Regions from separate parts of the Streptomyces dangxiongensis genome, predicted to be linked through region 1. Evidence: riboswitches for the same ligand, from Rfam matches in the RefSeq annotation. Region 1 holds a riboswitch; each other region holds the start of a gene.
The links. Region 1 has a riboswitch for cyclic di-AMP ahead of D9753_RS08860 (M23 family metallopeptidase). Riboswitches for the same ligand answer to the same signal wherever they lie in the genome.
Positions count from the first base shown of each region.

Region 2: another riboswitch for cyclic di-AMP. It lies ahead of D9753_RS14750 (transglycosylase SLT domain-containing protein); the one in region 1 lies ahead of D9753_RS08860 (M23 family metallopeptidase).
Region 3: another riboswitch for cyclic di-AMP. It lies ahead of D9753_RS20970 (LysM peptidoglycan-binding domain-containing protein); the one in region 1 lies ahead of D9753_RS08860 (M23 family metallopeptidase).
Region 4: another riboswitch for cyclic di-AMP. It lies ahead of D9753_RS18770 (M23 family metallopeptidase); the one in region 1 lies ahead of D9753_RS08860 (M23 family metallopeptidase).

Region 1 covers NZ_CP033073.1:1,996,749-2,002,020, forward strand. The annotation lists gene D9753_RS08850 (HPr family phosphocarrier protein) at 1-249, shown strand, start outside; gene D9753_RS08855 (GntR family transcriptional regulator) at 446-1,132, opposite strand; gene D9753_RS08860 (M23 family metallopeptidase) at 1,348-2,103, opposite strand; cyclic di-AMP (ydaO/yuaA leader) riboswitch at 2,116-2,275, opposite strand; gene D9753_RS08865 (M16 family metallopeptidase) at 2,507-3,895, opposite strand; gene D9753_RS08870 (M16 family metallopeptidase) at 3,892-5,272, opposite strand, start outside.
Region 2 covers NZ_CP033073.1:3,331,671-3,336,942, reverse strand. The annotation lists gene D9753_RS14765 (carboxylate--amine ligase) at 1-343, shown strand, start outside; gene D9753_RS14760 (FAD-dependent oxidoreductase) at 470-1,672, shown strand; gene D9753_RS14755 (HAD family hydrolase) at 1,942-2,754, shown strand; gene D9753_RS14750 (transglycosylase SLT domain-containing protein) at 2,789-3,274, opposite strand; cyclic di-AMP (ydaO/yuaA leader) riboswitch at 3,278-3,460, opposite strand; gene D9753_RS14745 (polyprenyl synthetase family protein) at 4,049-5,059, shown strand.
Region 3 covers NZ_CP033073.1:4,657,340-4,662,611, reverse strand. The annotation lists gene D9753_RS20980 (FtsB family cell division protein) at 1-126, opposite strand, end outside; gene eno (phosphopyruvate hydratase) at 316-1,605, opposite strand; gene D9753_RS20970 (LysM peptidoglycan-binding domain-containing protein) at 1,937-2,674, opposite strand; cyclic di-AMP (ydaO/yuaA leader) riboswitch at 2,679-2,856, opposite strand; gene D9753_RS20965 (LysM peptidoglycan-binding domain-containing protein) at 3,039-4,142, opposite strand; gene D9753_RS20960 (cytochrome P450 family protein) at 4,307-5,272, opposite strand, start outside.
Region 4 covers NZ_CP033073.1:4,189,894-4,195,165, forward strand. The annotation lists partial or broken gene D9753_RS18750 (GTP cyclohydrolase) at 125-352, opposite strand; gene D9753_RS18755 (MarR family winged helix-turn-helix transcriptional regulator) at 405-923, opposite strand; gene D9753_RS18760 (dihydrofolate reductase family protein) at 1,001-2,134, shown strand; tRNA gene D9753_RS18765 (tRNA-Met) at 2,182-2,255, opposite strand; cyclic di-AMP (ydaO/yuaA leader) riboswitch at 2,553-2,720, shown strand; gene D9753_RS18770 (M23 family metallopeptidase) at 2,730-3,794, shown strand; gene D9753_RS18775 (aldo/keto reductase) at 3,876-4,829, shown strand; gene D9753_RS18780 (PrsW family intramembrane metalloprotease) at 4,884-5,272, opposite strand, start outside.

The DNA of each region.
Region 1 (5,272 bases):
GAGGGCCTCCACGCCCGCCCCGCTTCCATCTTCGTCCGAGCCGCCACGGCCACAGGCGTCCCGGTGACGATCGCCAAGGCCGGGGGCGACCCCGTCAACGCGGCCTCCATGCTGGCCGTCCTGGGCCTGGGCGCCCAGGGTGGCGAGGAGATCGTCCTCGCCACCGACGCCGAGGGCGCGGACGCCGCCCTCGACCGTCTGGCCAAGCTGGTCTCCGAGGGCCTGGAGGAACTGCCCGAGACCGTCTGAGCGCCACCGCGCAGAGCGCCGGAGCCGCGTTCGCCTCTCGGGGCGGCGCGGCTCCGCCGTGTCCGCGCACGCTCCGCACGGTATTCCCCCGGATCCCGGCCGGCCCGTGCCCACTTCCCGCGAATTCCCGCACGACGGAATTCGGGCAGCGGAAAACCCGTCCGCGAATACCTCTCCTTTGTATACGGCGTACGTGTTAATTCCGCGGGCCCGTCATGTTTACGGCCCGTTGCGAAGACCTCACACGCTCCGCGGCGGCGGAGAAACGCAGCCGGTGGCCACCGGTGGCGCGCTCGGTGTGCAGCGCGGTGAGCGCCCGCGCACGTTCGCCGTCCCCCCGCGCCACCGCGTCCACGATCGCCCCGTGCTCCGCCCACGACTCCACCGGGCCGAGCGGCGTCGCCACCGCGTACATCCAGGCGATCTTGTGCCGCAGCAGGGTGAGCACCGAGGTCAGCGAGGGGCTGCCGGACGCCTGGGCGAGCGTCTCGTGGAACCAGCCGCCCAGCGCGCGCAGATCCTCGCTGCCACCCCTCCTGGCCCGCTCCTGCCCCAGCCGGACCAGTCCGCGCAACACCTTCAGGTGGGCCTCGGTGCGCCGCTGCGCGGCCCGGGCGGCTCCCAGCGGCTCCAGCAGCAGCCGCATCTCCAGCAGGTCGGCGGCCTCCTGCTCGGTCGGTTCGGCCACGCACGCGCCCGCGTGCCGGCGCGTCACCACGAAGCCCTCCGCCTCCAGGGTGCGCAGGGCCTCGCGGACGGGGACGCGCGAGACGCCGTAGCGGCGGGCCAAAACTTCCTCGGTGAGGCGGCTGCCGCGCTCGTGGACACCGGCGACGATGTCGTCCCGGACAGCGGTGCACACCGAGTGCGCCGGAATACGCATGACCGACCTCCGCCTTAATTCCCGTGAAACGCCGACGATGGACGCGTGTTCCCGCGACTCTATTCCAAGGGACCCGAATTTCCGACGGCAGGGCGTCATCCATGAATATTTTTTGGTCAGCGGGTCCGGCGGACACCGGAAGAGAACCACCGAAAAAGGCGAAAGCCCCGGCTCGGTGAGCCGGGGCTTCGGATGCCGTGCGGGCGGCCGTCCGGTCAGACGTTCACGCCGTGCTTGCGCAGGTAGGCGACGGGGTCGATGTCCGAGCCGTAGTCGGGGGTCGTACGGGCCTCGAAGTGCAGGTGCGGGCCGGTGACGTTGCCGGTCGCGCCCGACAGGCCGATCTGCTGCCCCGGGACGACCTGCTGGCCCACCGTGACACCGATGGACGACAGGTGGCCGTACTGGGTGTACATGCCGTCGGCCATCCGGATCACGATCTGGTTGCCGTACGCACCGCCCCAGCCCGTGGAGACGACCGTGCCGGAACCCACCGCGTGGACCGAGGTGCCGCTGGCCGCGTGGAAGTCGACGCCGGTGTGCGAACCGGAGGACCACAGGGAACTGCTGGCCTGGTAGCCAGTGGAGACATACGACTGCGCGATCGGGATGACGAAGGCGTTCAGCCGCTTGCGCTCGGCCTCGCGGGCGGCGCGGATCCGCGCCTCGCGGACCTCCTCGGCCCTCTTGGCGGCCGCCTTCTCCGCGGCCGCCTCGGCCGCCTTCCGCTCGGCGGCCTGCTGCTGGGCGGCGGCCTGCGCGTCGATCTGCTGGGCGACGTCGTCGTTCACGGTGAGGACCGGCGTGAGACCGGTCTGCTCCACGGAGCTGTCGGCGGCGAGCGCCGGGGACGCGGCGAGGGTGCCGATGACACCGGTGGTGGTGAGGGCCGCGACGCCGGCCGCCTGAGCGGTGGTGCGCTTGACCCGACCGGGCTTGCGGTGCTTCCCGGGGGCGCACATGAACGCCATGAAGTGGCTGGTCCTTTCCTTCCCTCTCGCCTACCGGGTTAGCTGACGGGTTCGGAGCAGGAAGGTCTCCTACGGGCCCCCTCGCTCACGCGCGGGCGCCCGATTCACCCCAGGGACGGTGGGTCCCCGGCTCCCCTGGCTCGCGCCTACGGGGACTCGGCGATGACTGTCCGGTGCCGCGGGTGCGGCGCAGTGCCTGACGAACAGCCCGCATGACGGTACGGCGGCCCCCTTCGACTCCTCAAACAGATCCGGGATTTTGTAGCGCATCCCACACGGCAGACAGGCAACCTCCGCCCCAAAACGGGCATCTGAGTGAACGAGTGGAACAGCAGGGGCCCTGACGACCCGTAGGTCGGCAGGGCCCCACGCGCGCGTAGCGCCGACGTGTCCGCCGGTGCCTCTACTCCGCGGCGACGACGGTGACTTCGCCGATGCCGAGCGCCTCGACCGGCGCCTTGATCCGGGACGCGTCACCGACGAGGACCGTCACCAGGCGGTCCACCGGGAAGGCGTTCACGACGGCCGCGGTGGCCTCCACCGTGCCCGTGGCGGCCAGCCGCTGATACAGCGTCGCCTGGAAGTCGTCGGGCAGGTGCTGCTCGACCTGGTCGGCCAGCGTGCTCGCGACGGCCGCGGCGGTCTCGTACTTCAGCGGCGCCACGCCGACGAGGTTCTGCACGGCGACGTCCCGCTCGGCGTCGGTCAGGCCCTCCGCCGCGAGCGTGCGCAGGACCTCGCACAGGTCCTCCAGCGCGGGGCCGGTGTTCGGCGTGTCCACCGAGCCGCTGATGGCGAGCATCGCCGCGCCCGTGCCGTCCGGCGCCGAACGCAGGACCTGACCGAAGGCGCGCACGCCGTAGGTGTAGCCCTTCTCCTCGCGCAGGACGCGGTCCAGGCGGGAGGTGAGGGTGCCGCCGAGGCAGTACGTGCCGAGCACCTGGGCGGGCCAGACCCGGTCGTGCCGGTCGGCCCCGACGCGGCCGATGAGCAGCTGCGTCTGGACGGCACCGGGCCGGTCCACGACGATCACGCGCCCGGCGTCGTCGGCGGTCACCGGCGGCACGGGACGGGGCTCGCCCGGGGTGCCGGTCCAGGCGCCCAGGGTGTCGGCGAGCAGCGCGTCCAGGTCGGTGCCGGTCAGGTCGCCGACGACGACCACGGTGGCCGTGGCGGGCCGCACATGGCGGTCGTAGAAGGCGCGTACGGCCGCCGCGTCGATCTTCCCGACCGTCTCCTCGGTGCCCTGGCGCGGGCGGGACATGCGCGAGGTCGCCGGGAACAGCTCCCTGGAGAGTTCCTTGGCGGCCCGGCGCGCCGGACTGGCCAGCTCGTGCGGGATCTCGTCCAGGCGGTTGCGGACCAGCCGCTCGACCTCGCTCTCGGCGAAGGCGGGCGCGCGCAGGGCGTCGGCGAGCAGGCCGAGGCCCCTGGCCAGGCGGGAGGCCGGGACCTCCAGGCCGAGCCGGACGCCGGGGTGGTCGGCGTGCGCGTCGAGCGTGGCGCCCGCGCGCTCCAGCTCGGCGGCGAACTCCTCGGCCGAGTGCCTGTCGGTACCCTCCGAGAAGGCCCGCGCCATGATCGTGGCGACGCCGTCCAGGCCGGCGGGCTCGGCGTCCAGCGGTGCGTCCAGCAGCACCTCCACGGCGACGACCTGCTGGCCGGGGCGGTGGCAGCGCAGCACCGTCAGGCCGTTGCCGAGGGTGCCGCGCTCGGGGGCCGGGAAGGCCCAGGGCCTGGCCTCACCGGGCTGCGGCTGGGGGTGGAACTCCATGGTGGCGAGCTCGGTCACTTGGCCGTCTCCTCGTTCTCGGTCTCGTCGCGGCCCGCCTCTACGGTCGCTTCCTGCTCCGGGTCCTCGGGGACCCCGGTGTCCTCGACGGCCTGCGGGGACTTCGGCTCGTAGACGAGGACCGCGCGGTTGTCGGGGCGCAGGCGTGCCTCGGCGACCTCCCGCACCTCCTCGGGGGTCACCTCCAGGACGCGCCGCACCGCGGTGAGGGCGAGCTGCGGGTCGCCGAACAGGACGGCGTACCGGCACAGTTCGTCGGCGCGGCCCGCGACCGTGCCGAGCCGGTCCAGCCACTCGCGCTCGAGCTGGGCCTGGGCACGCTCCATCTCCTCGGGCGTGGGGCCCTCCTCGGCGAACCGGGCCAGCTCCTCGTCGATGGCGGCCTCGATGACCGGCACCTCGACGTCACCGGACGTCTTCACGTCCAGCCAGCCCATCGAGGGCGCGCCGGCCAGGCGCAGCAGGCCGAAGCCGGCCGCGACGGCCGTACGGTCGCGGCGCACCAGCCGGTTGTACAGCCGGGAGGACTCGCCGCCGCCGAGGACGGTCAGGGCGAGGTCGGCCGCGTCGCACGCGCGCGTGCCGTCGTGCGGCAGCCGGTAGGCGGCCATCAGGGCGCGCGCGGGGACCTCCTCCACGACGACCTCGCGGAGCTGGTCACCGATGACGTCCGGCAGGGAACCGTCGCGGGGCTCGGGCTTGCCGTCGTGGGAGGCGATGGAACCGAAGTACTTCTCGACCCAGGCGAGGGTCTGCTCGGGGTCGATGTCGCCGACCACGGAGAGCACCGCGTTGTTCGGCGCGTAGTAGGTGCGGAAGAACCGGCGCGCGTCCTCCAGGGTGGCCGCGTCCAGGTCCGCCATCGAGCCGATCGGCGTGTGGTGGTAGGGGTGGCCCTCCGGGTAGGACAGGGCGGTCAGCTTCTCGAAGGCGGTCCCGTAGGGCACGTTGTCGTACCGCTGGCGGCGCTCGTTCTTGACGACGTCCCGCTGGTTCTCCATGGACTCGTCGTCCAGGGCGGCCAGCAGGGAGCCCATACGGTCGGCCTCCAGCCAGAGCGCCAGCTCCAGCTGGTGGGCGGGCATGGTCTCGAAGTAATTGGTCCGCTCGAAGCTGGTGGTGCCGTTGAGGGAGCCGCCGGCGCCCTGCACCAGCTCGAAGTGGCCGTTGCCCTTCACCTGTCCGGAACCCTGGAACATCAGGTGCTCGAAGAGGTGAGCCAGGCCGGTTCGCCCCTTGACTTCGTGGCGGGAACCGACGTCGTACCAGAGGCAGACCGCCGCCACGGGGGTCAGGTGGTCCTCGGAGAGCACCACGCGCAGACCGTTGGCCAGGCGGTGCTCGGTCGCTGTCAGGCCCCCGGAGCCTGCCTCGGCT
Region 2 (5,272 bases), 1.3 Mb from region 1:
ACGCGCCCTGCACCTGCATCTGACCGGCCGCGCCGTCCCGCGGGGCGAACAGCGCGCCGGCCACCGCTACGTCGTGGAGAACATCGACCTCCCCGCCCTCCTCGCCTACCGCCGCAGCGGTTACACGACCCCGCACGCACCGGTGCGGGCGAGCGGGACGGAGCTGGCCTGGTTCGCGGGTGACGACCCGCTGCCGTTCCTCACGATGCTCGCCCGCTTCGTGCGCCCGGGCGCGAAGCACCTCTGCCAGCTATGGCGCACCCACCGCCGCGGCAGCGGTACCAGTACGAAGCGGGCGAGGTACGGCGTAGGCGAGAGACGGCATAGGCGAGGCAGGACCTAGGCAAGGCAGGACCTGGGCAAGGCAGGACCTGGGCAAGGCAGGACCTGGGCAAGGCAGGACCTGGGCAAGGCACGAAGCAGGCAAGGCCACGACGGCGTGGCGCAGCGCGTCCTGGGGAGGTACTTCGTGATTCGACCGGTTGCAGTCATCGGGGCGGGGCCGTTCGGCCTGTCCACCGCCGCGCACCTGCGGGCGCGCGGCATCCCGGTCCGCGTCTTCGGCGAGCCCATGGTCAGTTGGCGTGACCACATGCCCGAGGGCATGCTCCTCAAGTCGACGCCCGCCGCCTCGAACCTCGACTGTCCCCAGCCCGGCCACACCCTCGCCGACTACTGCGACGCGGCCGGCGTCCGCCGCCTGGTGACGGACGAGGACATCATCCCGGTGGAGACGTTCACCGCCTACGGCGAGTGGTTCCAGCAGCGGCTGGTCCCCGGACTGGAGCGGGTGCGGGTCGTCTCGGCCGACCGCGATCCGGGCGGCGGTTTCGCGATCGCGCTGGACTCCGGGGAGCTGTTCACCGCGCGCGCGGTCGTCGTCGCCACCGGCCTGGCCGGGCTCGCCCACCTGCCGCCGGAGCTGACGGGAGCGGCGGCCGACGGACCTTCCCCGTCCGGCCCGGTCTCGCACAGTTCCCAGCACCACGACCTCGGCCGGTTCGCCGGCCGCGAGCTGATCGTCATCGGCGCCGGCCAGTCCGCGCTGGAGACGGCGACGCTCGCCGCCGAGGCGGGTGCACGCGTGCGCGTGGTCGCCCGGGGACGCGGGCGGGTCGCTTTCGGCAGCCCGCCCTGGCGGCAGCCGGCGTTCCGGCCCCGGTCCCCGTTCGGCCGCGCCTGGTCGCTGTGGGCGCTCAGCCATCACCCGCACCCGTACCGCTTCCTGCCCGAGTCCACCCGTCATTACCTGGTCCGCCGGGTCCTCGGCCCGCTCGGCGCCTGGTGGCTGCGCGAGCGCTTCGAGAGCGGTGTGCGGGTGCGGGACGTCGAGCGGGTGGTGGGCGCCGAGGCCCCGGACGGCAGTCCCGTGCTCATCGTCCGCACCCACGCCGGGCGGACCGAGCGGCTCACCGCCGACCACGTCATCGCCGCCACCGGTTACCGCGTCGACCTCGCGGCGATGGACTTCCTCGGCCCCGGACTGCGCACCCGGCTCGCGGTGAGCCGTGGCACGCCGAGACTCGGCCCCGGCTACGTCTCCTCGGTGCCGGGCCTGTACTTCACCGGCCTGCCGGCGGCCTCCTCGTACGGCCCGGTGATGCGTTTCGTCTGCGGGACGGAGTTCGCCTCCCCGCGCCTGGCGAGGCATCTGGCGGCGGCCCACGGGTGAGGCGTTCCGTCCGGGCCCGGCACCGGTTCCGCCTCCACCAGGGGCCCTTTCGCCTCCGTCCGGGGCCGTGCCGCCTGCGTCCGGGGCCGTCCCACCCCCGTCCTGATCCGCTCCTCCTCGTCCGGGCAGCCGGTGCCGGAGCCGGTTGGGGGACCGGCGTCCAGGAGCCCGCGGGGGCCGGCCGGAACCGGCCGGTCGGGGCCGGTCAGCAGGTAAGTGCCGGACGAGACAGGTGAGTCGGCGGGGTGCGGTGTCCGTATTCTCTGATCATGGCACCCACCCCCGCGTACGCCCTGATCGCCACCGACCTGGACGGGACGCTGCTGCGCGGCGACGACACCGTCTCCGACCGGTCGCTCGCCGCGCTCGCGCGGGTGGCGTGGGCCGGTGCCCGCCACCTGGTGGTGACGGGCCGCCCGGCCCCGCGGGTACGGCCGCTCCTGGCGGATCTCGGCCGCACGGGGCTCGCGGTGTGCGGGCAGGGCGCGCAGCTCTACGACGCCGGGACCGACCGCCTGCTGTGGTCGGTCCGGCTGGACCGGGAGCTGGCGGAAACCGCGCTCGGCAAGATCGAGGCGGAGGTGGGGCAGGTCTTCGCGGCGGTCGACCAGGACGGCGTGGACGGGCTCACACTCATCGAGCCCGGCTACCGGATGCCCCATCCGACGCTGCCCGCGCTGCGGGTCGGCCGGCGGGACGACCTGTGGTCCGCGCCCATCAGCAAGGTGCTGCTGCGTCATGCCGCCCTGTCCGACGACGAGCTGGCGGCCGTGGCGCGTGCGGTGGTGGGCTCGCTGGCGACGGTCACGATGTCGGGGCCGGGGACCGTGGAGCTCCAGCCGAGCGGGGTGACCAAGGCGACGGGGCTCGCGCTGGCCGCCGAGCGGCTGGGGATCGGCGCCGAACGGGCCGTCGCCTTCGGTGACATGCCCAACGACATCCCGATGTTCGACTGGGCGGGCCACGGCGTCGCGATGGCCGGCGCCCACGCCGAACTGCGGGCTGTCGCGGACGAGGTCACTCTGTCGAACGAGGACGACGGTGTCGCCGTCGTCCTCGAGAGACTGTTCCCGGCCGACTGACCGGGATGTCAGCAGCGCCCGCCGCCGGTGCCGGTCAGTACGCCCCGAAGACGTTGTCGATCGAGCCGTACCGTGCGGCCGCGTAGTTGCAGGCGGCGGTGATGTTCGCGACCGGGTCGTAGATGTTGAACGACGTTCCGGCCACGTGGTAGGCGTTGAACGTGGGGTCGATGACCTGGAGCAGGCCCTTGGACGGGATGCCCGCTGCCGCGTTGGAGTCCCACAGGTTGATGGCGGACGGGTTGCCCGACGACTCGCGGATGATGTTGCGGTAGATGCCGTTGTAGGTGCCCGGGATGCCCTTCTGCGCCATGATCGCGAGCGACTCGCGGATCCAGCCGTCGAGGGTGTTCGGGTAGCCGGCGGGGGTGGTGGCCTTCGTGGCGGTGGTGGTGGCCGCGGCGGCGCCGGTGGCGCCGATGAGCGGCAGGGCGAGGACGGCGGCGCCGGTGGCCGCGGCGGTGAGGGCGCGGACGAGGCGGCTGTTGCGGGTGCGGGGGTGCTGAGCGACGGCAGACATGGCGATGTTCCTCTCCGGCGCCTGCGAGGTGAGCTGTCGGGTTCGGGCGGGGAGGCGCCCGGCCGTGCCCTGAAGGAGGCACGGCTTCACCCCTAGCCGTTCCGGCGCGGCGTGTGCCGTTCCGGTCCGGCGGCCTACCTGGGTCCCCCGCTCCTGCCGTACGAATGAGTTCGTCGATGGGTGATGCGGGCGGCGGCAGGATTAGGCGTCCGCCCGACGGCCGGGAACGTATGCGAGAGCACATGTCGGGAACAAGTGCCGAGTTCACACAACGCACCATTTGACCTTGATCGACGTCGTATGGGGTACTTGATCCTTTGCGGTCGCCAATCCTCAACTCGCCCACGGGGCAAGGGTTCGGGAGGGCTTGGACGGGCGGGGCGGCCGGGTCGGCGCGTGACCTAATTCACTAAATGGCAAATTGCTGCAAAACAGACAAGAGGGAATCGGCGCATTCCCGCCCCGGAGTCCGGCGACGGAGGAATCCGGGCCGCGGCGCGGTCGAACCCACGGGTGCGGGTGGGTGGCCGAAAGGGGGCGGGCGGAAGGAGGGGAGAGGTCACGACAGAGTACGGAATTGCCGTTAAGTCGATAAATGTCCCTTCCTACTACCTGATCACACTCATGCCCGTTCCGGTCCGATACCGCCCAGGCTGGACCGGTGGGCGCTATCGGTGATCGAAAGAGGACCGGATACGCTGAGTTGAGTGAGGGCAGCGACCTATCGACAAACCGTGTGATCGCCAGCAGACAGCAGCAGACAGGAGACCCCTCGTGACCGTCGTCGGGCCGTTCGGGCTGAGCGTGCGGGACCAGGCTCTGGAAGCCGATGTCCAGGCCGGATTGACGGCTGTCGAGGAAGGCTTGCTCGAGGCCACCAAGAGTGAGGTCCCGTTCATCACGGAGGCCGCGCAGCACCTCGTACGGGCCGGTGGGAAGCGGTTCCGGCCGCTGCTCGTGATGCTCGCGGCACAGTTCGGCGACCCCTACGCGCCCGGTGTCGTACCGTCCGCCGTGGTCGTGGAGCTGACCCATCTGGCCACGCTGTACCACGACGACGTCATGGACGAGGCGGCCGTGCGACGCGGCGTGGCCAGCGCCAACACGCGCTGGGGCAACTCCGTCGCGGTCCTCACCGGCGACTTCCTCTTCGCCCGCGCCTCCCAGATCCTCGCCGACCTCGGCCCCGAGGCGGTCCGGGTGCAGGCCCTCGCGTTCGAACGGCTGGTCACCGGCCAGATCCTGGAGACCGCGGGCCCCTCGGACGGCCGCGACCCGGTCGAGCACTACCTGGACGTGCTCGGCGGCAAGACGGGCTCCCTGGTGGCGGTGTCGTGCCGGTTCGGCGCGATGATGTCCGGTGCCGACGACACGGTCGTCGACGTGCTCACCCAGTACGGCGAACGGCTCGGCGTCGCCTTCCAGCTCGCCGACGACGTCCTGGACATCGCCTCGGACTCCCACGAGTCCGGCAAGACCCCGGGCACCGACCTGCGCGAGGGCATCCCCACCCTCCCCGTGCTCCGGCTGCGCGAGCGGGCCACCCGGCTGGGCCTGACCGAGGACCTCGCCCTCTGCGCGCTGCTGGACTCCGACCTCAGCGACGACGCCCGGCACGCCGAGGCGCTGACCGCGCTGCGCGCGCACCCCGCGCTGGAGCAGGCCCGCCGGGACACCGTGCGGTACGCGGAGGAGGCGCGGGCCGCGCTGGCGCCACTGCGGGAGTGCGACGCCAAGGCGGCGCTCCTCGAACTGTGCGACGCGGTGGTGCACCGCGCCGGCTGAACCGGCCGGACCCGCTTCGGGCGGCGTCTTCCCGCACGACCCCTACGGGTCGGGGGAGATGCCGCCTTCGCATGTCATACCGCAGGCGTACACGGAGTTGGCCCCGAGGGCTGACGCTTCCCCGCGGCCGATTTGGTCAGATGGTCACTACGGAAATCACCACTCCCTCACCGATTCGGGTGAGAATGGCGGCTCAGGTGGACCAGCGTGAGG
Region 3 (5,272 bases), 2.7 Mb from region 1:
TCCGGTGAGCCGGGAGCGGCGGGCCTGCCGTTTCGTCTGGGAGCGGTAGACCCGGGCCGCCGTCTGCTCACCCAGCAGCCGCAGCCTGGTCGCGGTGGAGAACCGGTCACGGTCCTTCACGGCCATTGTTTCCCGCCTCCCGTCACACGCGCGTACGTCCCCGGACACGGTACGGGACCGGGTACGGGGACGTACGTACGACTGGCTAGGACACGGCCCGGGCAGGCTCAGCCCCTGCTGTGCCTACCGGTTCGCGGAGCGCTGTGCCTACCGGTTCGCGGAGCGCTGTGCCTACCGGTTCGCGGAGCGCTGTGCCTACCGGTTCGCGGAGCGAAACCGGGGGAAGGCCGAGCGGCCCGCGTACACCGCGGCGTCGTCGAGGATCTCCTCGATGCGCAGTAGCTGGTTGTACTTGGCGACGCGCTCGGAGCGGGCCGGGGCACCGGTCTTGATCTGGCCGCAGTTGGTCGCGACGGCCAGGTCGGCGATGGTGACGTCCTCGGTCTCGCCGGAGCGGTGGGACATCATGCACTTGTAGCCGCTGCGCTGGGCCAGCTCGACGGCGTCGAGGGTCTCGGTCAGCGAGCCGATCTGGTTCACCTTGACGAGCAGGGCGTTGGCGGCGCCGTCCTCGATGCCCCGGGCGAGGCGCTCGGGGTTGGTGACGAACAGGTCGTCGCCGACTAGCTGGACCTTGTCGCCGAGCTGGGCGGTGATGGTCTTCCAGCCCTCCCAGTCGTCCTCGAACAGCGGGTCCTCGATGGAGACCAGCGGGTACGCCTCGACCAGCTCGGCGTAGTACTCGGTCATCTCCTGCGCGGAGCGGGTCTTGCCCTCGAAGACGTAGGAGCCGTCCTTGTAGAACTCGGAGGCGGCCACGTCGAGGGCCAGCGCGATCTGCTCGCCGGGGGTGTAACCGGCCTCCTTGATCGCCTCGAGGATGAGGTCGAGGGCCTCGCGGTTGGAGCCGAGGTTCGGGGCGAAGCCGCCCTCGTCGCCGAGGCCGGTGGACAGGCCCTTGTTCTTCAGGACCTTCTTCAGCGTGTGGTAGACCTCGGCACCCCAGCGCAGGGCCTCGGAGAAGGACTCCGCGCCGATCGGGGCGATCATGAACTCCTGGATGTCCACGTTGGAGTCGGCGTGCGAGCCGCCGTTCAGGATGTTCATCATCGGCACCGGCAGCAGGTGCGCGTTCGGGCCGCCCAGGTAGCGGAAGAGCGGCAGGTCGCTGGCCTCGGAGGCGGCGTGGGCGACGGCGAGCGAGACGCCGAGGATGGCGTTGGCGCCGAGGGAGCCCTTGTTGTCGGTGGCGTCCAGGTCGAACATGGCCTGGTCGATCAGGCGCTGCTCGGTGGCGTCGTAGCCGACCAGCTCCGGGCCGATCTGCTCGATCACGGCGAGGACGGCCTTCTCGACGCCCTTGCCCTGGTAGCGGTTCGGGTCACCGTCGCGCAGCTCGATGGCCTCGAAGGCGCCGGTCGAGGCGCCGGAGGGAACGGCGGCACGACCCGTGCTGCCGTCGTCGAGGCCGACCTCGACCTCGACCGTGGGGTTGCCTCGGGAGTCCAGGATTTCCCGGGCTACGACGACGTCGATGGACGGCACGAGCATCTCCTTCTTGGATGTGACGCTGGAAGTGCGGGGCTGTGTGCCTTACGGCTGTGCCTTGCGACTAGAGCCTAACCGTCCAGGGGCCGTCGGCCACCGACCGACCGTCCCGTGGACAAGGCGACCGTACTTTTGTTTCTTGTCGAAACAAAGAGCTTGGGGCAACGGGCTCCGCGAAAAGGGCCGCCGACAGCAGAAAGCCCCGCCCGGTGCGTACGGGGGAACACGCACCGGGCGGGGAGCCCGTGGGGACGGGGACCCCCTCACGAGGCGCTCGGCATGGGGGCCGGGCCGCGAGGGGGCTGCGGCTCCGTGCGGAGCCGGGGTGTCACTTCAGGTGCAGCTGCTGACCTGGGTAGATGAGGTTGGCGTCCTCGACGACGTCCTTGTTCAGCTCGAACAGCTTCGCCCAGCCGCCCCGCACGTGCTGCGCGGTGGCGATGGAGCTGAGCGTGTCGCCGGTGACGACCTTGTACTCGCCGTCGCCCTTCTTGACCGTCTTGCCGGTCGGGGTGGTGACGGTCTTGCTCTTGTTCTGACTCGGGCTCGGGGTCTGGCTCGCGGACGCGGCCGGGCGCTCGGCGGAGCGGGAGGCGGCCTGCTGGTCGGCGGAGCGGGTGGTGGTGCCGGCCGAGCCCGAGGTGCTGGTGCCGGCCGAGTCCGAAGTGGTGGTCGGGGCGGAACCGCCGGAGGACGCGCCCGACAGGCCCGTGCCGCAGACCGGCCAGGCACCCTTGCCCTGCGCGGCCAGCACCTTTTCGGCCACGGCGATCTGCTGCGCCTTGCCGGCCTTGTCGGCGGTGGCGGCGTACTGCGTGCCGCCGTACGCGGCCCAGGTGGAGGCGGAGAACTGAAGGCCGCCGTAGTAGCCGTTGCCGGTGTTGATGGACCAGTTGCCACCGGACTCGCACTGGGCGACGGCGTCCCACTCGGAGGAGGTGGCGGCGGAGGCGGTGCCGGTCGCCATCAGCGGGGCGGCGACGGCGGCGCCGGTGACACCGGCGAGCGTGATGGCGCGAACGGCCTTGGACGGACGACGGTGCTTGCCCTTGGCGGAAAACAGCATGAATCTATCCCCTCACCGACGCCTGCGAGGTGAGCTGTCGGGTTCGGGCCGGTTGAGTTGCCCGGCCGCACCCTCGCTGTGTGCGAGGTGCGGCTTCACCCCCAGCCGGTGCCAGCCTCTTCAACTGCTGGTCCCGGCACTTACCTTGGGTCCCCCGCTCCTGCCTGCGGCGCTTGACGCGACGACTGTTCCCGGGCAACCGCTGGCAGGATTCGGCGTTGCGACTGCCGGGGCTCGTGGTGACGAGCGATCTCGACCGTAGACACGTGATCCACGGAATTTCAAAGACGATCAGGGCTTCTGAGACTCATCCCACACTTTCGCCAAAACGGACATCAAGCGCCAAATGAGGCGTCAATTTCCCCTATTCGGCGCCCGTTTCGTCCCCGACTTCGAGGGTCTGACCGGCAGTGATGCGGTTCGGGTCGGTGCCGATGGCCTTCTTGTTGCCGGCATAGAGCACCCGCCATCCTCCGTCGACCTCAAGGGAGTCGGCGATGGAGGCCAGGGAGTCGCCCGCGCGGATCGTGTAGGTGTCCGACTCCCGGGTGGCGTGCCGGCCGGACAGTGCGGGACTTTGACCGTTTGTCGCACTTTCGTCCGCACTCGTGCCGCGATGACGCCCGGCCGCGCCGAGGCTGCCGGTGTCGACCAGGCTCCAGGAACCGGCGGCCTGCTGGGGATTGTCCTGATTGCCGGCATCCGGGGTTGCCGTGGGCGAGCCGTCCACCCCCTGTGAGGCTCCGGCTCCGATGTCCGACGGGGCGGACTTGTCGGACTTGGGAGTGTCGGTCCCGGTGGAACCGGTGGTCCTGCCCGCGCCCTTGCCCGGCTTCGCGCTCGGCGTGGTGGCCGTGCCCGAGGAGGAACCGGCGCCGGAGCCGGAGCCGGTGTCCGAACCGGTACCGGTGGAGGACGGCGAATCCGGCGAACCGGACGTGCCGGAAGTACCGGAACCGTCGGAGGTGCCGGTCGAGCCGGTCGTGCCGGTCGAGTCCGACGTGCCGGACGAGCCCCCGGTGTCATCGGTGCCACCGGTGTCACCCGACCCTCCGGAGCCGCCGACGCCCGTGTCGACGTCCACCGAGCCCGAGTTCGAGGTCAGCCCGGACAGCAGGGCGCAGGTGGCCCACGGTGTGGTGCCCTTGGTGGCGAGGATCTTCTCGGCGACGGCGATCTGCTGGGAGCGGCTGGCCTGGTCGGCGCTGGCCGCGTACTGGGTGCCGCCGTACTTGGCCCAGTCGTCCTGCGAGATCTGGAGGCCGCCGAAGTACCCGTTGCCGGTGTCCGCGCTCCAGGAGCCGCCGCTCTCGCATTCGGCGACCTTGTCCCAAGTGGTGCCGTCGGCCGCGTGGGCGCCCGCCGCGCCGAGGAGCGGAATGGCGATGGCGGAACCGGTCACGCCGGCCGCGACGAGGAGGGCCGGAGCCTGACGGGGGCGACGGTGTCGGCCGTTCCCGGAGAGCATGCAGGAGCCTTTCGAGCGACAGCAGGACCGGCACGGCGAACGGTGCCCGCCGCGCTGAGGGGTGAACGTATCGGCAGACGATCGCTTGTCACAAGTTAATGCCGCACAGATCACGTGAAGATCACAGAGTTGAACGTCCGTCATTTCCCGTGCGACGGCGGCCCTCAGGCGGTGGGCGTGAACTCCACAGGCAGGGTGCGCAGGCCACGCATGATGAGCCCGCCGCGCCAGCGCAGCTCGGCCGGGTCCGCGGCTAGACGCAGGTCGGGCAGGCGGGTGAGCAGGGTGGCGAGCGCGGTCTGACCCTCCAGCCGGGCGAGCGGCGCGCCGAGGCAGTAGTGGATGCCGTGGCCGTAGCCGAGGTGCTGGTTGTCGCGGCGGGCGAGGTCGAGCACGTCCGGGCCGTCGAACCGCTCCGGGTCCCGGTCGGCCGCGGCGAGGACGACGAGCACCGGATCGCCCGGCGCGATGTCCTGCCCGCCGACGGTGAGCGGCTCGGTCGCGAACCGCCAGGTGGCCAGCTCCACCGGGCCGTCGTAGCGGAGCAGTTCCTCCACGCCGGTCTCCAGCAGGTCCCCTTCCCCGCGCACCAGGGACTCCTGGAGCAGCCGGCGCTGCCCGGGGTGGGTGAGCAGGGCGTAGGTGCCGTTGCCGATGAGGTTGACCGTCGTCTCGAAGCCGGCGAACAGCAGGATGAAGGCCATCGCGGCGGCCTCGTTCTCGGTGAGGTGCTCGCCGTGGTCGGAGGCGCGGATCAGGCCGGAGATCAGGTCCTCGCCGGGCGCCGCTTCGGCGGGCAGCGCCGCGCGCTTGCGGTGGATCAGCTCGGCGAGATAGCCGCGCATCTTCTTCACCGACCGGGCGACCCCGCCCCGGGGCCCGCCGCCGTGCCGGATCATCATGCCCGCCCAGTCCCGGAAGTCGTCCTGGTCCTCGCGCGGAACGCCGAGCAGGTCGCAGATGGCGTAGATGGGCAGCGGGAAGGCGAAGTCGTGGATGAGGTCGGCGGATCCCGTCGTCGCGAACCGGTCGATGAGGTGGTCGGTCAGCTCCTGCACCCGGGGTGCGAACTCGGCGACCCGGCGCGGTGTGAACGCCTTGCTGACCAGTCTGCGCAGCCGGGTGTGGTC
Region 4 (5,272 bases), 2.2 Mb from region 1:
CTGCGGGAGCCGGACCCGATGAGTGCGGTGCCCTTGTCCGCGTATCGGGCGCGGACTGCTGACCGGCGCCGATCGCACGGACCCGCCCGCCGGACTGCTCGCTCGCTCCACATCACCCGCCCCGTCAGACCGTCAGTTCCGGCAGCTCCGTCAGTGGCAGGGTGTGCTGGGTGTGGAGGACCTTCGCGCGCAGGTAGCGGACGTTGTGGTCCGTGGGGAAGACGCCGGTCGGCACCCGGTCCCGCACGGCGACGCCCAGGGCGCGCAACTGTCCCGCGTTGTCGGGGTTGTTGGACAGCAGGTCCAGCTCGCTGACGCCGAGGGCGGTGAGCATCTGCGCGGCGGCCCTCGCGCGGCCGGGCGCCGCAGTCGCAGCGGGCCGAGCCGAAGGCGTCGCCGGTCACCTAGTCGGCGCAAGGCGACGACCGTCGGCGCCACGGCACGTCCTCCGCCGCGGTGGCGCCGCCGTCCTCCCCCTGGAGGCCGCGTGCGATCCCCGCGCAGATCTCCTCCAGTTGCCCCACCTGCTCCGGGGTCAGCCGGTCGAACAGGGTGGTGCGCACCGTCTCGACGTGGCCGGGCGCCGTACGCTCCAGTACGGCCGTCCCTTCGTCCGTGAGCACCGCGAGCGAGCTGCGCCGGTCCCGGCCGGAGCTCTCCCGGCGCACCAGGCCGTCCCGCTCCAGCCGGGTCACCACGTACGTCAGCCGGCTTCGCGTGATCTTCAGCGTCTCGGCGAGATCGGTCATGCGCAGTCGCCGGCCGGGGGCCTCGGAGAGGTTGGCCAGCACGGAGTAGAACAGGTGCGGCATGCTCCCCTCCTGCTGGAGCTGGCGGTCGATCGCGTCCTCCAGCAGCCGGGACGCGGCGAGGTAGGCGCGCCAGGCGCGCTGCTCCGGCGGAGTGAGCCAGCGGGTCGTCATGCCGCCAGTGTAGATTTGTTCCAAATTTGAACCAAGACTTCGGCCGGTCCACCGGGCCGCCGCGAGGGAGTACGCCGATGCCCCTGCCGTACGTACTGCTGTCCGCCGCCGTCTCCCTCGACGGCTTTCTGGACGACACCGGCCCTGAGCGGCTCCTGCTGTCCGGCCCGGCCGACTTCGACCGGGTCGACGCGGTACGGGCCTCCGTCGACGCCATCCTGATCGGCGCCGGCACGATCCGCGCCGACAATCCGCGCCTGCTGGTCAACTCCGCCGAGCGGCGTGCGGCCCGGGTGGCGGCGGGCCGGCCGGCGTACCCGCTGAAGGTGACCGTCACCGCCTCCGGGGACCTCGACCCCGGCGCCCACTTCTGGCACACCGGCGGCGACAAGCTCGTCTGCACCACCGATGCCGGTGCCGCCCGGGCCGCCCGGCTCCTCGGCGGCACCGCCGACGTCGTCGCGCTCGGCCCCGCGCTGGACTGGCGGGTCCTGCTGGAGCATCTGCACGACGTGCGGGGCGTCGGGCGCCTGATGGTCGAGGGCGGAGGGCAGGTCCACACCCAGTTGCTCCAGCAGGACCTCGCCGACGAACTCCAGCTCGTCCTCGCCCCGCTCCTCGTCGGCGACCCCGCGGCCCCGCGCCTGTTCGGCCCCGGCGCCTACCAGGGCGGACGCCTGCGCCTGACCGACACCCGCCGCATCGAGGACGTCGTCCTCATGCGCTACGAGCCCACGGCCCCCGGCACCGGCCCGGTCGCCACGCCCGCCGACCGGCACTGGCTGCGCACCGCCTGCGAACTCGCCGCGCTCTGCCCGCCCTCCCAGACGGCGTTCAGCGTCGGCGCGGTCCTGGTCGCCGCCGACGGTACGGAGCTGGCCCGCGGCCACTCCCGTGAAGGCGCCGACCCGGTGGTCCACGCGGAGGAGGCGGCCCTCGCGAAGACCGACCCGGCCGACCCGCGCCTGCCCGGCGCCACGGTCTACAGCAGCCTCGAACCCTGCGCCCGCCGGGCCTCCCGGCCCGCCCCCTGTGCCGAGCTGATCCTGCGGGCCGGGGTGCGCCGGGTGGTCACGGCGTGGCGGGAGCCCGACACGTTCGTCGCGGCGGCCGACGGCACGGGCGTCCTGACCGGCGCGGGCGCCCGGGTCGTCGTACTCCCGGAGCTGGAATCCCTCGCCAAGGCGCCGAACGCGCATCTGCTCGCCTGACAGCACTCAGGGCCGGAATCCATTGGATTCCGGCCCTGAGTCTTCAGTAGCGGGGACAGGATTTGAACCTGCGACCTCTGGGTTATGAGCCCAGCGAGCTACCGAGCTGCTCCACCCCGCGTCGTTGTGTCTCTACTGTACGCCATCCACGGGGTGCGATGCACATCGGTTCCCCGGCCCCCGGCGACCGTCACCGACAGTGAGTGGGTGGGCGCCGTGCGGCAACGGCTGAGTCACCATCAAAGACGCGAATGACTCCTGTACGTCGGTCAACTCGTCCGGTTTGCAGGAGTCATGGCTGGTAAGTCCCCGGGTGTGAACATTAATGATCAAGACGGACGGCTTGGAAAGTGACTGGCAGGTCTATTAACGTTCGATAACGCAGCGCGGTCGTCCCAGCCGTCACCAGCGACGGCTCCGTGCGCACGCGCCGAATCCCGCAAGGGAACCGGGGAACCACCACCCTGGGGTGAATCTCGCGAACGCCGACGTGGAACTCATGGAGTCCACGACCGGTATACGCGCGTAGGAGACCTTCCTGCTCCGAACCCGTCAGCTAACCCGGTAGGCGGCGGAAGGAAAGGAGCACGCCCGCGTGGCGTCCAACCGGCCTGCCCCAGAAACCCCGTTCGTGCCGGCTCAGCGCGAGACCGAGACCTTCGGCTACGACGCCCACCGAGCCGACGAGGGCCCCTGGGAGGAGTGGAACCCCACCGAGGACTCCGTCGCCCCGGTCCGCGGCCGGCACCGCGTCGCCAAGCAGCGCGGCGGCTTCGCGCGCAGCTCCACCGTCCTCGGCGTCGGCGTGATCGCCGCGGTCGGCGCGGGCGGCATGGCCAGCGCCAACACCGGCAAGCCGCCGGTCTCCATCTCCCTGCCGGACCTGCCCTCCGTCGGCTCCCTCTTCGGCGACACCTCCACCGAGGCGCCCAGGACCGCCACGACCGCGCTGAGCAGCGTCGGCGTGGCCTCCGCCGACGACCAGCAGGGCACCGACGCGGGCGAGGCCCTGCGCAACCGGATCCTGGCCCAGGCCGAGCAGCAGCAGGGCCAGGCCGACAGCAGGGCCACCGCCGTCGCGCTCGCCACCGCCGAGAGGCAGAGCGCGCAGGCCGCCGCCCACGCCGAGGAGGAGGCCGCCGCGAAGGCGGCCGAGGCCAAGGACGCGGCGGAGGCCGCCGCCGCGAAGAAGGCGGAGCGGAAGGCCGCGAAGGAGGCCGAGGAGAAGCGGCAGGCCGAGCTGGCGAAACTGGCCGGGCAGTACACGCTGCCCACCTCCTCGTACACGATCACCTCGACGTTCGGCCAGGCCGGCACCATGTGGTCCTCCGGCCACCACACCGGCCTCGACTTCGCCGCCCCCACCGGCACCCTCATCAAGGCCGTCCACGGCGGCACGGTCACCGAGGCGGGCTGGGCCGGCGCCTACGGCTACCGCACGATCCTCACCCTCGACGACGGCACCGAGCTGTGGTTCTGCCACCAGTCCTCGATCAACGTCACGGCCGGTCAGAAGGTCACCACCGGCGAGGTCATCGGCCGTGTCGGCGCCACCGGCAACGTCACCGGCCCGCACCTGCATCTGGAGGTCCACCCCGGCGGCCAAGCAACCGGCATCGACCCGATGACGTGGCTGCGGGACAAGGGCCTCACCCCCTGAACGCCCCCTGAACGGGTGTTCGCCGGAACTCGGCGCCGGTGGCGGGGATGTGATCACCCGCCGTCGGCGTTGTAGTGACGTATGACCTCAACCACATCACCCCGCACTCTCGGCTCCTCCGATCTCCAGGTCTTCCCGCTCGCCCTGGGCGGCAACGTCTTCGGCTGGACCGCCGACGAACAGACCTCCTTCGCCGTCCTCGACGCCTACACGGCCGCCGGCGGCAACTTCATCGACACCGCCGACTCCTACTCCGCCTGGATCGAGGGCAACCAGGGTGGCGAGTCGGAGACGATCATCGGCAAGTGGGTCAAGGCCCGCGGCAACCGCGACGACGTCGTCATCGCCACCAAGGTCAGCCAGCACCCCGAGTACCAGGGCCTGTCCGCGGCCAACATCAAGGCCGCGGCCGACGCCTCGCTGCGCCGCCTGGACACCGACCACATCGACCTCTACTACACCCACTTCGACCAGCCCGAGGTGCCGGTCGAGGAGATCATCGGCGCGCTGGACGAGCTGGTGAGGGCCGGCAAGGTGCGGCACATCGCCGCCTCCAACATCAGCCCCGAGCGCCTGCGGGCCTCCCTCGACCATTCCGACCGCGAGGGCCTGGCCCGCTACGTCGCCCTCCAGCCCCACTACAACCTGGTCTCCCGCGACACGTACGAGGGCCCGCTCCAGGACCTCGCCGCCCGCGAGAACCTCGCCGCCGTCCCGTACTTCTCCCTCGCCGCGGGCTTCCTCACCGGCAAGTACCGCCCCGGCACGACCGTCGACAGCGCCCGCGCCGGTACGGCCCAGAAGTACGCGGACTCCGAGCGCGGCCGGCGGGTCCTTGCGGCCCTGGACGACATCGCCGCCGCCCACGAGGCCCCGGTCGCCACGGTCGCCCTGGCCTGGCTCGCCGCCCAGCCGACCGTCACGGCCCCGATCGCCTCGGCACGCACGGTGGAACAGCTCCCGGCGCTGCTGGGCGTGGCGGACCTGAAGCTCACGGACGACGAGCTGGCAACCCTGACCACGGCCTCCGCGTAGCCCCCGGCCGGGGCGGCCCACGACCCGCGTGTCCTCCCCGGCCGTCCTGTCCGGCTACGACCGGTACGGGTTGTACGCGGGGTAGGCGCCCGCCGGGGCGCCCTGCCAGTACGGCATGGGACCCGCGTACACCGGCCGGGGCGGCGTGGCGGCCCGTGCCGCGTACTCCAGTGCCGGGCGTGCCGGTTGCCTGCGTCGCCACAGCTCGTCCAGCAGTTCCCGCTCCCGTACGACGAAGTCGGCCCCGGCCCGCCCGCGCCGCCCCCGGTGCCGCAGGAACGCCAGCGAGGTCGCGCACGCCTCGTAGCGCGCCACCTCCCGCGCCGCCGGGCGGCCGAAGTGGTGCCGGGCGTAGTCCCGGGCCATCCGCCGTGCCCGCATCGACCCGAGCGCGAACGGCTCGGCCGGGCCCAGCCATCCGGCCAGCACGTACGCGGGGAGTT